DNA from 4 places in the Vibrio olivae genome. Region 2 is predicted to be linked to each of the others. Evidence: predicted binding sites of a transcription regulator. Region 2 holds the regulator's gene; each other region holds the start of a gene.
What was found. The regulator MetJ, encoded in region 2, represses methionine synthesis genes. The targets are predictions, from matches to a motif close to TTAGACNTNTANANGTCTAA.
Positions count from the first base shown of each region.

Region 1: the regulator MetJ is predicted to act here: its motif matches at 1,944-1,963, upstream of ACFFUV_RS06370 (MetQ/NlpA family ABC transporter substrate-binding protein).
Region 3: the regulator MetJ is predicted to act here: its motif matches at 1,267-1,286, upstream of metN (methionine ABC transporter ATP-binding protein MetN).
Region 4: the regulator MetJ is predicted to act here: its motif matches at 1,637-1,656, upstream of metH (methionine synthase).

Region 1 covers NZ_JBHMEP010000001.1:1,396,961-1,400,120, forward strand. The annotation lists gene dbpA (ATP-dependent RNA helicase DbpA) at 1-399, opposite strand, end outside; gene arfB (alternative ribosome rescue aminoacyl-tRNA hydrolase ArfB) at 631-1,044, shown strand; gene ACFFUV_RS06370 (MetQ/NlpA family ABC transporter substrate-binding protein) at 1,114-1,920, opposite strand; gene ACFFUV_RS06375 (DUF7282 domain-containing protein) at 2,332-2,760, shown strand; gene ACFFUV_RS06380 (amidohydrolase) at 2,900-3,160, shown strand, end outside.
Region 2 covers NZ_JBHMEP010000005.1:130,365-133,524, forward strand. The annotation lists gene ACFFUV_RS15780 (bifunctional aspartate kinase/homoserine dehydrogenase II) at 1-381, opposite strand, end outside; gene ACFFUV_RS15785 (O-succinylhomoserine (thiol)-lyase) at 394-1,548, opposite strand; gene metJ (met regulon transcriptional regulator MetJ) at 1,799-2,119, shown strand; gene ACFFUV_RS15795 (malic enzyme-like NAD(P)-binding protein) at 2,298-3,160, opposite strand, start outside.
Region 3 covers NZ_JBHMEP010000001.1:116,497-119,656, reverse strand. The annotation lists gene ACFFUV_RS00620 (alpha,alpha-trehalose-phosphate synthase (UDP-forming)) at 1-131, shown strand, start outside; gene ACFFUV_RS00615 (MliC family protein) at 211-552, opposite strand; gene gmhB (D-glycero-beta-D-manno-heptose 1,7-bisphosphate 7-phosphatase) at 611-1,162, opposite strand; gene metN (methionine ABC transporter ATP-binding protein MetN) at 1,394-2,428, shown strand; gene ACFFUV_RS00600 (methionine ABC transporter permease) at 2,418-3,095, shown strand; gene ACFFUV_RS00595 (MetQ/NlpA family lipoprotein) at 3,149-3,160, shown strand, end outside.
Region 4 covers NZ_JBHMEP010000009.1:124,207-127,366, forward strand. The annotation lists gene metH (methionine synthase) at 1-1,587, opposite strand, end outside; gene ACFFUV_RS19635 (cation:proton antiporter) at 1,779-3,116, shown strand.

The sequences.
Region 1 (3,160 bases), on a different contig from region 2:
CGGGGTCCCAACGATAATATGCGCGCCGTGCTCCAAAGAACCAATTTGAGGCCCAACTGGTGTCCCACCACACAAAGTAAGAATTTTGATATTATGAATCCCACGCGCAAATCGGCGCAGCTCTTTTGCTACCTGATCCGCCAGTTCCCGTGTTGGACACAGAACCATCGATTGGACACGAAAGCGTTTCACATTGAGGTGATGCAACAATCCCAAACCAAACGCCGCAGTTTTACCTGACCCGGTTTTCGCCTGTGCTAAAACATCTTTACCTTGCAAAATAGCCGGTAAACTTGCCTCTTGGATCGGCGTCATAGAGGTAAACCCCAAATCCGTTAAGGTCGTCAATAATTCAGGTTTTAACGACAAAGAAGAAAATTCCGCGTTATTTGTGTTCAAAACAGTTCCATAGGTCAAAATGCGACCAGCAATCGATAAAGGAGCGCTATTGTAACAATATGTCAGCGGATAAAAAGGACTAAAACAGAATGGTGAACAAGTCACGCCTGAACGTCCCATGCCACTTAAAAACCGGGTTAAATTGACAAACGTCCAACACACTGAAAACATAGCGACTTTCAACCGAGTAGAAAACCAACCACCATTAAATAATGCAGTGAAGAGAAAGAGATGCTAGTAATATCCAATAATGTTCAGCTCGCAGACTGGGAGATCGAACTTTCAGCCATTCGCTCGATGGGAAGTGGTGGGCAAAATGTGAATAAGGTCGCGACGGCGATTCACCTGCGCTTTGACATTCGACGTTCCACGCTGCCTGATGTTTATAAACAGCGTTTACTGGCGCTGCAAGACAACCGTATTACCAAAGACGGAGTGGTTGTGATTAAAGCGCAATCGTTCCGAACTCAAGAACAAAACCGAGAAGATGCCCTCAACCGCCTTAAAGAGCTTATTTTAAGTGCCATGGTTGAAGTTAAAAAACGCAAGCCCACTAAGCCAAGCCGTAATTCGCAAATCAAGCGAGTGGAGCGTAAAAAGCGTACTGGAACCACCAAATCTCTGCGAGGAAAAGTGGATTACTAAAGCTTGCCATAAACGAAAAAAGCGCCTTGGCACACAGTCCAAAGCGCTTTTTTCGTACGCGAATTCGTCTTAGAATGCCGCTTCAATCGTCCCTTTAAAGGTGTCATCAATATATTGACGTACCGCTTGCGATTGATAGATTTCAACAAACTTTTTGTAGGCGTCTTTGTCTTTATCTTCCTCACGAGCAGCGATCACCATGACCGCGAGTGGTGCGTCTTTTGGCTCTAAGTAAATGCCTTGCTTTTTCGGATCAAGCCCAGCAGACATGACGTAGTTCATCGTAATTGCCGCAGCATCAACATCATCCAGTGTGCGGGGTAGTTGCGCAGCATCGATCTCAATGATTTCTAGATTTTTAGGATTTTCCACCACATCATTCAGTGTCGCCTTAAAGCCCACATCATCACGCAGTTTAATAAGATTTGCCTCTTGCAGTAGCAATAGACCGCGACCACCATTGGTTGGATCATTAGGAATAGCAATACGTGCTTCGTCAGGAAGTGCATCTAACGCTTGGTGTTTGTTGGAGTAAATCCCCATTCGCATCAGAATCGATTGCCCCATCGAGACCAAGTTCGACCCGTTATTGCTGTTGTAGTTTTGCAAGAATGGCAAATGTTGATAGCTGTTCATATCAATACTGCCATCAGCGAGCGCTGCATTTGGCGTAATGAAATCAGAAAACTCAACCACTTCAACATTCAATCCTTGTTTTTGCGCCTCTTTAGCGGCAGCTTCTACCACTTGTGCGTGTGGCCCTACCGTTGCGCCAACTTTAATCGTTGCGTCATCTTGTTTTTCACCACATGCGGTCAAACCCATTGCAACCGCCAATGCGATCACTACCTTTAACGCTGCTTTTGCTTGCTTCATACATCCTCCATAACCACTTAAAATTAGACGTATAGACATCTAAAAATACATAGTAACCGTCACTGACATAGATGCAACTTCAATTTTGTTATCGGTTATAACCCACCTTAACGCGAAATAGGTGACCCTCTTTGGCATTGAACACTAATGGTGCGGTAGTCGAATTTTATTGCTTTGACAAGCTCTAATTAAATTAAAAATATTTTTATTTAGCGAATAATCAGTAGATTTTTCTTAGTCCATGAATTGCATAACAAAAATCCCCCTAAGGTAAAAAAGTTTATTTTTTTAGCTTGTTTCTTCATTAAATCGAATGAACCAATTTTCTCACACTGCGTATTATTAATAAGTTGGTCAGTTGTAACGCTAACGAAAACAACAATTAGGATTATTCTGCAGCAGGAAATGATTATGAAAAATACTCTTACACGTACCCTCAAAATCGCGAGTCTTACCGCCCTACTTAGTGCGACCTCATCGCTCGCTTGGGCCGGGCATCATCTCAGTGTTAAAGGCACGGATCAAGACGTTTCTGGCGGTACCGTAAGCGCGAAAATGATTATGGCCGCGGACAACGGTTGGATGGTAGTTCACCGTACTGACAGCAATATGAAACCCGGGCCTGTGGTTGGCTACTCTCCTGTTAAAAAAGGCAATAACAGTGATGTCACCGCCATTCTTACCGAGCCGGTTAAATCCGGTGAGATGTTGATGTTAATGCTTCACGGCGAAGCCGGAGGAATGAAGACCGGCGTATTTGAATACACGCTTGGCGCTAAAGAAGATGGTCCAGTTCGCGAAGGTGGAAAGCTGGTTATGTCGGTCATTACCGCGAAATAACACTAAAACCTTAATCGAAAGGCGCCCAAAGTGGCGCCTTCTTCGGTTTCAAATGGCGTTCACCTCTTGGCAACATGCGAAGTAACGTAGTAAGTTGGACTTAATAACCTACGTGCCGATGTTAAGTTAAGGATGACTTATGACCGCAACGACCAGTAAACCAACGACTTTTGATGCGATTGCCTTTCGACGCCACCTTCACCAATATCCCGAACTTTCCGAGAATGAATTCAACACTGCCACACTAATAGCGACTCAGCTCAACGCATTTGGTTTATCTCCAATAACCGGCGTTGGCGGCCATGGCGTAATATGTATTATCGAAGGGCAAAAATCGGGGCCAACGACATTATTCCGTGCTGACTTCGATGCGCTGCCAATTGAAGAAAAAGCCACACAC
Region 2 (3,160 bases):
GCGCGCTGACCACGTTTCGCCATGACCGAGCACCGCCGCGCGCTGCTCTGCAGTAAGCGGCGCATTGAGTTCACCCAATGTGGTAAATTCATCTTGCAGTGCTGAGAGTAGCGGTGTTTGTGCATCTTCTTCTAATAGTTCACAGACCAAATCGGTCTGAAACTGGCGCAGCGCTTGCAAAACTTCATGGGCCACTCGGCCATCTTTATGCAGGGCGTCAGTAAACTCAATTAAGCGGTTGGTGGTTTTGCCCGCCGCCGAGACCACAATCAAGTCATCGGCATTTGAGTACTGCTTTAAAATGTTGGCTACACGGCGGTAGCATTCGGGGTCTGCTAGGCTGCTGCCACCGAATTTATGTAGTTGTCGAGGGTGAGTCATCACCACCTCTCCTTAAACGAGATTGAAAGCTTGGTCGAGATCGGCAATTAAGTCTTGTGCATCTTCAAGGCCAACTGAAAGTCGAAGCAGTTGATGTGAGACGCCAGCTTCCGCTAAAGCGGCTTCGCCCATAGCACGATGAGTCATGGTCGCCGGATGGCAAATCAGGCTTTCGACGCCACCAAGGGACTCGGCAAGTGAAAACAGTTTTAAGCCGGTTACAAAGGTTTGGAGTTGCTCATAACTGCCAGCAAACTCAAAGCTGAGCATCGAGCCAAATCCTGATTGCTGTTTTTTCGCGATCTCATGGCCTGGATGTTCAGGCAAGCTTGGATGAAAAATAGCGCCAACCAGAGGTTGGGTTTTGAGGTAATCAAGAATGCTCAATGAGCTCTCTTCATGCACACGCATTCTTGCGCCCAAGGTACGAATTCCGCGTAGTGTTAGGTAGCTATCAAATGGCGTGCCGGTTGCGCCAATGCAGTTACCCCACCAAGCGAGTTGCTCCGCGTGCTCTTGCTGTTTAGCAATGACTACCCCACCAATCACATCAGAGTGACCATTAATAAATTTAGTGGTGGAGTGAATAACAAAGTCTGCACCGAGTTCTAAAGGCTTTTGGTACACCGGTGTCAAAAAGGTGTTGTCGACAGCAACCAGAGCGCCGACTTGTTTGGCTTTTTGGCATGTTTTTTCGATATCAACCACGCGTACCAAAGGGTTAGACGGGGTTTCTAGCAAAATCAGTTTTGGTTTTTTCGCAATCGCCGCATCAAAGGCGGCTTGGTCGGATTGGTCAACAAATTCGACCTTGAAATCACCTTTTTGTGAGCGGGTATTAAACAAGCGGTAAGTGCCGCCATAACAGTCATGGGGAGCAATAATCAGATCATCAGGGCCAATAAAGGCTGATACCCATAAGTTCAGAGCAGAGGTGCCACAGTTGGTGACAACGGCCCCCTGACCGGATTCCAATTCGTAAAGCGCTTGTTCTAATAGCCCGCGGTTTGGGTTACCTGAGCGCGTATAGTCATACTTAGGCACATCACCAAACGCAGGGAAACCATAGTTGGTTGATAGATAAATCGGTGGCACAACCGCGTGATGTTGTGTGTCAGATTCAATCCCAGTTCTTACCGCTATTGTGGCAGGTTTGTGAGTACTCATAAGATTTCCTTGCGAAGAGAATGACTTGTTAATTGGAATGCGCTATATATGGGGAGTGAATCGGTTATAGAGTGAACAAACTGCTCAAAAAACACCGATTCATTCATTTCCATTCCATACCCCGTCACTTTACTTTGCTAAAAATGAGACGTCAACACTTCTAGACGTCTATATGTCTTTGCTTGTAGACTTAAAAGCCGCTAAAATTGTGGGTCTAAAACTAATTCCTAAACTTTTACGAAGGTGCGCAATGGCAGACTGGAATGGGGAATACATAAGCCCATATGCTGAACATGGCAAAAAGAGTGAGCAAGTAAAAAAAATTACCGTATCTATTCCATTGAAAGTATTGAAAGTTTTGACTGATGAGCGTACTCGTCGTCAAATCAACAACCTGCGTCATGCCACCAATAGCGAGCTGTTGTGTGAGGCGTTTCTGCATGCGTATACCGGGCAACCCCTGCCAACGGATGAAGATTTGCGCAAAGATCGCCCAGACGATATTCCTGCTGAAGTGAAAAGACTGATGACAGAAATGGGTATTGAGTTTGAATCTTACAATGACGAGTAAGTCTGCTGTAAGAAATAGTGCTACTTAGATTCCACTTTTCTAAATTGATGGCGCTGTGTTTACACAAAAAAAGGTTGGCATTTGCCAACCTTTTTCTATCAAGAACCACATCTAAAGAGCCTCAATGCGCGCTTTGGGTTTTCACCGCTTTGCGCTCGATTCAGGCCTCTCATGATGCTTAATCTTGCATATAGTTTTCTGGCATATCGATACGCGCCACACCCGATTCAACCGCCGCTTCAGCAACGGCACGGGCCACTCGAGGGAGCAATCGCTTATCCATTGGTTTGGGAATAATGTATTCAGGACCAAACTGTAGTGATTCCACGCCTGCGGCGTTAAGTACTTCGGCAGGAACGTCTTCTTTGGCGAGTTGGCGAATGGCTTCAACCGCCGCCAATTTCATTTGATCATTAATCTCGCTAGCACGCACATCCAGTGCGCCACGGAAAATAAATGGGAAACACAGAACGTTATTGACCTGGTTTGGGTAGTCACTGCGTCCGGTTCCCATAATCAAATCATTACGCACTTCGTGAGCAATCGATGGCTTGATTTCAGGATCAGGGTTAGAACACGCAAAGACCACTGGCTTATCTGCCATCAATTTTAGCGCGTCAGCAGAAAGAAGGTTTGGACCAGAAACACCAAGGAAAAGATCGGCGCCTTCAATCACATCTTCTAAGGTACGTTTATCGGTGTTGTTGGCAAACAACTGCTTGTATTCGTTAAGATCATCACGGCGAGTATGGATGACGCCTTTGCGGTCAAGCATGTAGATTTTTTCACGCATTGCGCCGCATTTAATTAGCAGTTCCATACAGGCGACTGCGGCCGCGCCAGCGCCTAGACACACGATGGTTGACTCTTCAAGTTTCTTACCCTGTAGCTCAATCGCATTGAGCATACCTGCGGCGGTGACGATGGCGGTACCATGTTGATCATCGTGAAAAACGGGCACATCACAACGTTCAATGAGGCGTTTTTCGATTTCAAAGCAGTCAGGAGCCTTGATATCTTCAAGGTTAATGCCGCCAAAGG
Region 3 (3,160 bases), on a different contig from region 2:
GTGTAGATCGCTGGCAAAAAATGATGGCCATTCTGCGTAAGAATGATATTCACGCTTGGCAGAAAAACTTCCGTTCCGACCTTAAGGCGCTGCCTCACCCGGCTCCAGAGCAATCACTCGTCGTCAGCTGATTCATTCCCAGCCCGCGTAAAACTACCGAACTAAGCCAGTCCTTGCCTTACAAAGACTGGCTTTTTACCGCATTAAATTCTAATTATCTACAGCGCAGTTTTTAAAGATTGTGCCTTTAAATTCCAAACGCGCTTCATTCCCTTTGGTAAAGAGCATGATCGGGTGATAGGTATCCGGCGTATCATTGGCTAAGATGTAGCGAGCCCCTGAGCCCGAGCGAATACGTTTTAACGGATAGACTTTCTCTGATAACCCTAATTCAGCGATATGACCATCCGGCGCATAGCCTACCGAGAAGCGTTCACCTGATTCACATCGATAAATCAGTGGAGCATCATAAGTATGCTGCTCGAAAGAGCTGCAGGCCGTTAAGTAAAAAGACACCAGTAACCCAATTACTAAAGAAGATTGTTTTCTCATTCCCACTCCTTAGCCGTTAGCAATAAAAAAGGCCGCTTTGCGACCTTTAAGTATAATGCTATTTGCTGAGATAACCGGGCACGTCAGCCAAACTGTTTAACACCGCATCGGCCAGTGCTTCTCCTTGCTCGGTTATGGGTTTACCGGTTTTGACCAAAATTTTCGTACCAACGTCTGCCGATGCTGCCGCCATAAGGTCTTCTGCTTTGTCCCCAACCATCACTGAGTTGGCCATATCGATTTTCAAAAAATCCCGAGCCGAAATGAACATGCCTGGTTTAGGTTTTCGGCAATCACACTCTTCTTTATATTTGCCTTGACCAAATTCAGGATGATGCGGGCAGTAGTAGATACCATCGAACTCAACGCCATTATCAACGAAGTTCCAGTCCATCCATTGGGTTAATGACAAGAAACGATCTTCGCTAAACTTACCGCGCGCAATTCCTGACTGATTGGTGACTAACACCAACTGATAGCCCATTTGCTTAAGCTGTTTACACGCCTCAAATACCCCTTCGATAAATTCGAAGTCGTGTTCATCATGGACGTATCCGTGGTCAACATTAATCACGCCGTCACGGTCTAAAAACACTGCTGGTTTAGCCAAAACTTACTTCTCTTTCTTAACTCAAAATGGTTGTTAGGAATTATTGCACGCTTTATTTCTTTCATCACTATCTAATTCCGAAAAGACAGTGCATTCTGCTGCATTTAGCCGTCTAGACGTCAAAATATCTATTGACTTGAATCCTTGAAACCCCTAGCATCTGCTAACAAATGAGATTTAGCTCAAAATATTCTACTGAATTCCCTGTACAACGAATGAACAGGTTGTTAAATGATTGAAATTAATCAAGTAAACAAAGTCTTTTACCAAGGCCACAAAGAAATTCACGCATTACGAGACATCAACTTGAAAATCACTCAAGGAACGATTTTCGGTGTCATCGGTTCATCAGGTGCAGGGAAGAGTACACTGATCCGCTGTGTGAACATGCTAGAGGCGCCAACCACTGGCGATATTATCGTCGATGGTGTGAACCTGACAACACTATCAAAACGTGAGTTGAGTGAAGCTCGTCGTAACATCGGGATGATCTTTCAGCATTTTAATTTGCTGTCGTCACGCACTGTGTTTGAAAACGTTGCTTTACCCTTAGAGCTCGCCGGTAAAGAGAGTTCGCACATTGAAACCAAAGTGGCAGAACTGTTAGCCCTTGTTGGTCTTGCTGATAAACGCGATACCTATCCAGCCAACCTCAGTGGCGGACAGAAGCAACGTGTGGCCATTGCGCGAGCACTGGCATCTGATCCGAAAGTATTGTTGTGTGATGAGGCGACCAGCGCGCTTGACCCGGCAACAACCCACTCCATTTTGGAACTACTAAAAGAGATCAACCGCAAGCTGCACATCACTATTTTGCTGATCACGCATGAAATGGATGTCGTAAAGAGCATCTGTCATGAAGTCGCGATCATCGGTGATGGTGAGTTGGTGGAAAAAGGCACCGTCGGTGAAATCTTCGCTCATCCTAAAACGGCTTTGGCGCATGAATTCATTCGTTCAACCTTGGACCTTTCAATACCTGAAGACTACCAAGCTCGCCTGCATCAACAACCTGTTGAAGGGAGTCATCCGCTGGTTCGCTTAGAATTTACTGGTGCCACAGTAGATGCACCGCTTATGTCGCAGATAGCGCGCAAATTCAATATCGACGTCAGTATTCTGAGTTCTGACCTTGATTACGCTGGCGGCGTTAAGTTCGGCATGATGGTGGCAGAGCTGTATGGTGCAGAACAAGACGGCAATAGCGCTCTGGTTTTCCTAGATGAACATAACGTAAAAGTAGAGGTATTAGGTTATGTCCTTTAATGACATTGCAACATGGATGGATTTGAACTCTAAGCTGCTTCTTACTGCAACTTGGGAAACCCTATATATGGTCGCCGTTTCTGGCCTCGTGGGCTTTGCGTTAGGGATTCCTCTCGGTGTTATTCTTCACACCACCAAGAAAGGCGGTTTGTTGGAAAACTCAAAACTCAATAACGTGCTTGGTGCCATTGTTAACATTGGCCGCTCCGTGCCTTTCTTAGTGCTAATGGTTGCCATCATTCCAGTCACCAAAATGTTGGTTGGCACGTTTATTGGCACCACGGCGGCCATTGTTCCCCTCACCATCGGCGCCATCCCGTTTGTTGCCCGCTTGATTGAAGGTGCACTGCTAGAAGTGCCTACGGGCTTGGTGGAAGCAGCACAATCTATGGGAGCGACTCCCATGCAAATTATTCGCAAAGTATTGCTGCCAGAAGCGATGCCGACCATTATTAATAGCGTAACCATCACACTTGTTACCTTAGTCAGCTATTCCGCAATGGCGGGGACGGTCGGAGGCGGTGGCCTTGGCGACGTGGCGATACGCTATGGTTTCCATCGCTACGATGTCGTGATTATGGCCGTGACCGTAGTCATGCTTATCGTACTGGTTCAAATTATTCAATCTATCGGTGATGCCATTGTTCGCCGTGTCGATCATCGATAATCAAAGCTATATAACAACAATATATTTTATTTAAAGTTTAACAGGAGATAGTCATGAAATTTTCA
Region 4 (3,160 bases), on a different contig from region 2:
GACGGCAAAAATATTAGGATCAAAAATAATGTCTTCTGGCGGAAAGCCCACTTCATCAACCAAAATACGATACGCATTAGTACAAATTTCCACTTTGCGCTCACGAGTGTCAGCCTGTCCAACTTCATCAAACGCCATCACGATAACCGCTGCGCCATAGCGGCGGATCAATTTGGCTTGCTGGATGAATTTGTCTTTCCCTTCTTTAAGCGAGATAGAGTTAACAATGCCTTTGCCTTGAATGCATTTTAACCCTGCTTCAATAACATCCCACTTGGAAGAATCGACCATGATGGGCACTTTAGAAATTTCAGGCTCTGATGCACAAAGATTAAGAAAGCGCACCATACTCGCATGCGCATCAAGCATGCCCTCATCCATATTGATATCGATGATTTGCGCGCCATTCTCCACTTGCTGGCGAGCAACGTCTAGGGCTTCATCGTACAGTTCTTCTTTGATTAAACGCTTAAAACGTGCAGAACCGGTAACGTTCGTGCGCTCACCGACGTTGATAAACAAGGTATCCTTTTCAATCGTCAGAGGTTCGAGGCCAGACAATCGACAAGCAACGGGTAATTCCGGTAATGGACGCGGCTGCACAGAATCAACTGCAAGCGCCATTTGGCGAATATGTTCAGGAGTTGTCCCACAACAGCCACCCACTAAATTTAAAAAGCCGGACTCCGCCCACTCTTTTATGTGCTCTGCCATATCTTCGGGCGATAAATCATATTCGCCAAAGGCGTTCGGCAAACCGGCATTAGGGTGCGCCGAGACATGGCATTCAGAGATGCGTGATAACTCCGCAACATACTGACGCAATTCATCAGGCCCCAAAGCACAGTTAAGTCCAAAGGAAATAGGGCGAACATGGCGTAGTGCGTTATAAAACGCTTCGGTTGTTTGCCCCGAGAGAGTACGGCCAGAAGCATCTGTGATGGTGCCTGAGATCATCACTGGTAGTTGAATGCCCACTTCCTCAAACACACTTTCGACAGCAAAAGCACACGCTTTCGCGTTAAGCGTATCAAAAATGGTTTCAATCAAAATCAGATCACTACCGCCACGAATTAAAGCTCGAACCGATTCAGAATACGCCTTTACCAACTCATCAAACGAGACATTTCGGTAACCAGGGTCATTCACATCCGGAGAGATAGAACAGGTACGGTTAGTTGGCCCCAACACCCCCGCAACAAAACGAGGCTTATCGGGGGTTTTTGCTGTCCATTCATCAGCGACTTCACGCGCAAGACGCGCCGCTTCATAATTTATCTCCTCGCTGATACTTTCCATGTCGTAATCAGCCATTGCGATGGTGGTCGCATTGAAGGTGTTGGTTTCAAGAATGTCCGCACCCGCTTCAAGATATTCACTATGAATGCCTTTGATCAACTCAGGTTGAGTTAAGACAAGCAGGTCATTGTTGCCTTTAAGGTCACACCCCCAATCAGCAAATCGCTCGCCACGATAATCCTGCTCTTCCAGCTTGTGCCCTTGAATCATGGTGCCCATGCCACCATCAATCAACAGGATGCGTTTTGCCAATAGCGACTCTATCTGTTGTCTTACCTTACTTCCCACATTCTCAGCCTCGTTCCTTTTATTATCGCCCAATCCTACCACACCCTCTTCAGGAGTCTAGACGTCTAAATAGACTTTATTGCACAATTTTTGTCCCTTATTGATATAAGAATTAATCAAAAAAATGTTTGCCATTTAAACAAGTAGCGAAGACAATCGTTGTTTATATTTTGTTACAGTTAGTGAGTTATATGTCAGTCTATTACACACTCTGTTTTTTATCTGCAGCAGCAATGCTAATTGCCTTTGTAAACAGCAAGATAGGCAAGATGCAAACCACCATAGCCATCACCGCAGGCTCAATGATGTTATCATTACTGATACTCGTTGCAGGTCAAAACAATTGGTTTCACTTGACCGAGATAGCAACCAGAACGGTTGCTGCAATTAATTTTGAAGACTTCCTACTCAAAGGTATCCTCGGCTTTCTATTGTTTGCGGGTGGGTTAGGCATCAAATTGCCCAACTTGAAAGACCAAAAATGGGAAATCACTTTACTTGCTCTGGGCGCCACACTATTTTCAACCTTCTTTATCGGCTTCGTTCTCTACGGGATTACCCTTCTTCTTCACATTCAATTTGATCTCGTTTACTGCCTACTTTTCGGCGCACTCATTTCTCCTACAGACCCAATAGCCGTTCTCGCCATTGTTAAAAAACTGAATGCGCCACGCCGAATCTCGACTCAAATAGAGGGAGAATCGCTATTCAATGATGGTTTTGGTTTAGTCATTTTCGTCACTCTATTTACCATCGCATTTGGTCACGAAGCTCCGACTATCGGTAGTGTAACCGAACTGTTTGCAAGAGAAGCACTTGGCGGAATTGCCTATGGGTTTGTTCTTGGCTTGATCTTCCACTATTTGATTAGCGCCACCAACGACCACTCAATGGAACTATTACTCACTATCGGCGTACCCACAGCAGGTTATGCATTTGCTGAAGTTCTGCATGTCTCTGGCCCGTTAGCCATGGTGGTATCTGGCATCATGATTGGTAACTGGACTCGATTTATTGGCTTCTCTAAAGAAAGTGAAGATCACTTAGATCACTTCTGGGAGCTGGTTGATGAGTTCCTTAACGGTGTATTGTTTCTACTTATCGGTATGTCGATGCTACTGTTTGAATTCCACAAAGAAGACTGGATTATGATGGCCATAGCGATTCCTCTCGTTCTCGCTGCTCGTTATATGAGTGTTCTCTTGGCCTACCTAGGATTCAAACGCTACCGTAAATACAACCCTTGGTCAGTGCGTATTCTTACTTGGGGGGGGTTACGTGGAGGCCTAGCGCTGGCGATGGCGCTATCTATTCCATCAGGAATTTGGGTCGTTCCTGACAAGTTAATTGATGTGAAAGAAATCATTCTGGTTATGACTTATGCGGTCGTTGTGTTCTCTATCCTAATTCAAGGCTCAACCATCACTCCGATGATAGAAAAAGCAAAAAAAGCCGAGCGTGACATGGAATTAAGCGCGGAAACCAAATCAGAATCGAGTGAGTCAGATACCCAAAAAATAGAAAGTTGATGTGACTCATTAACCTTTAAAGCCGGCAAGATAGCCGGCTTTTT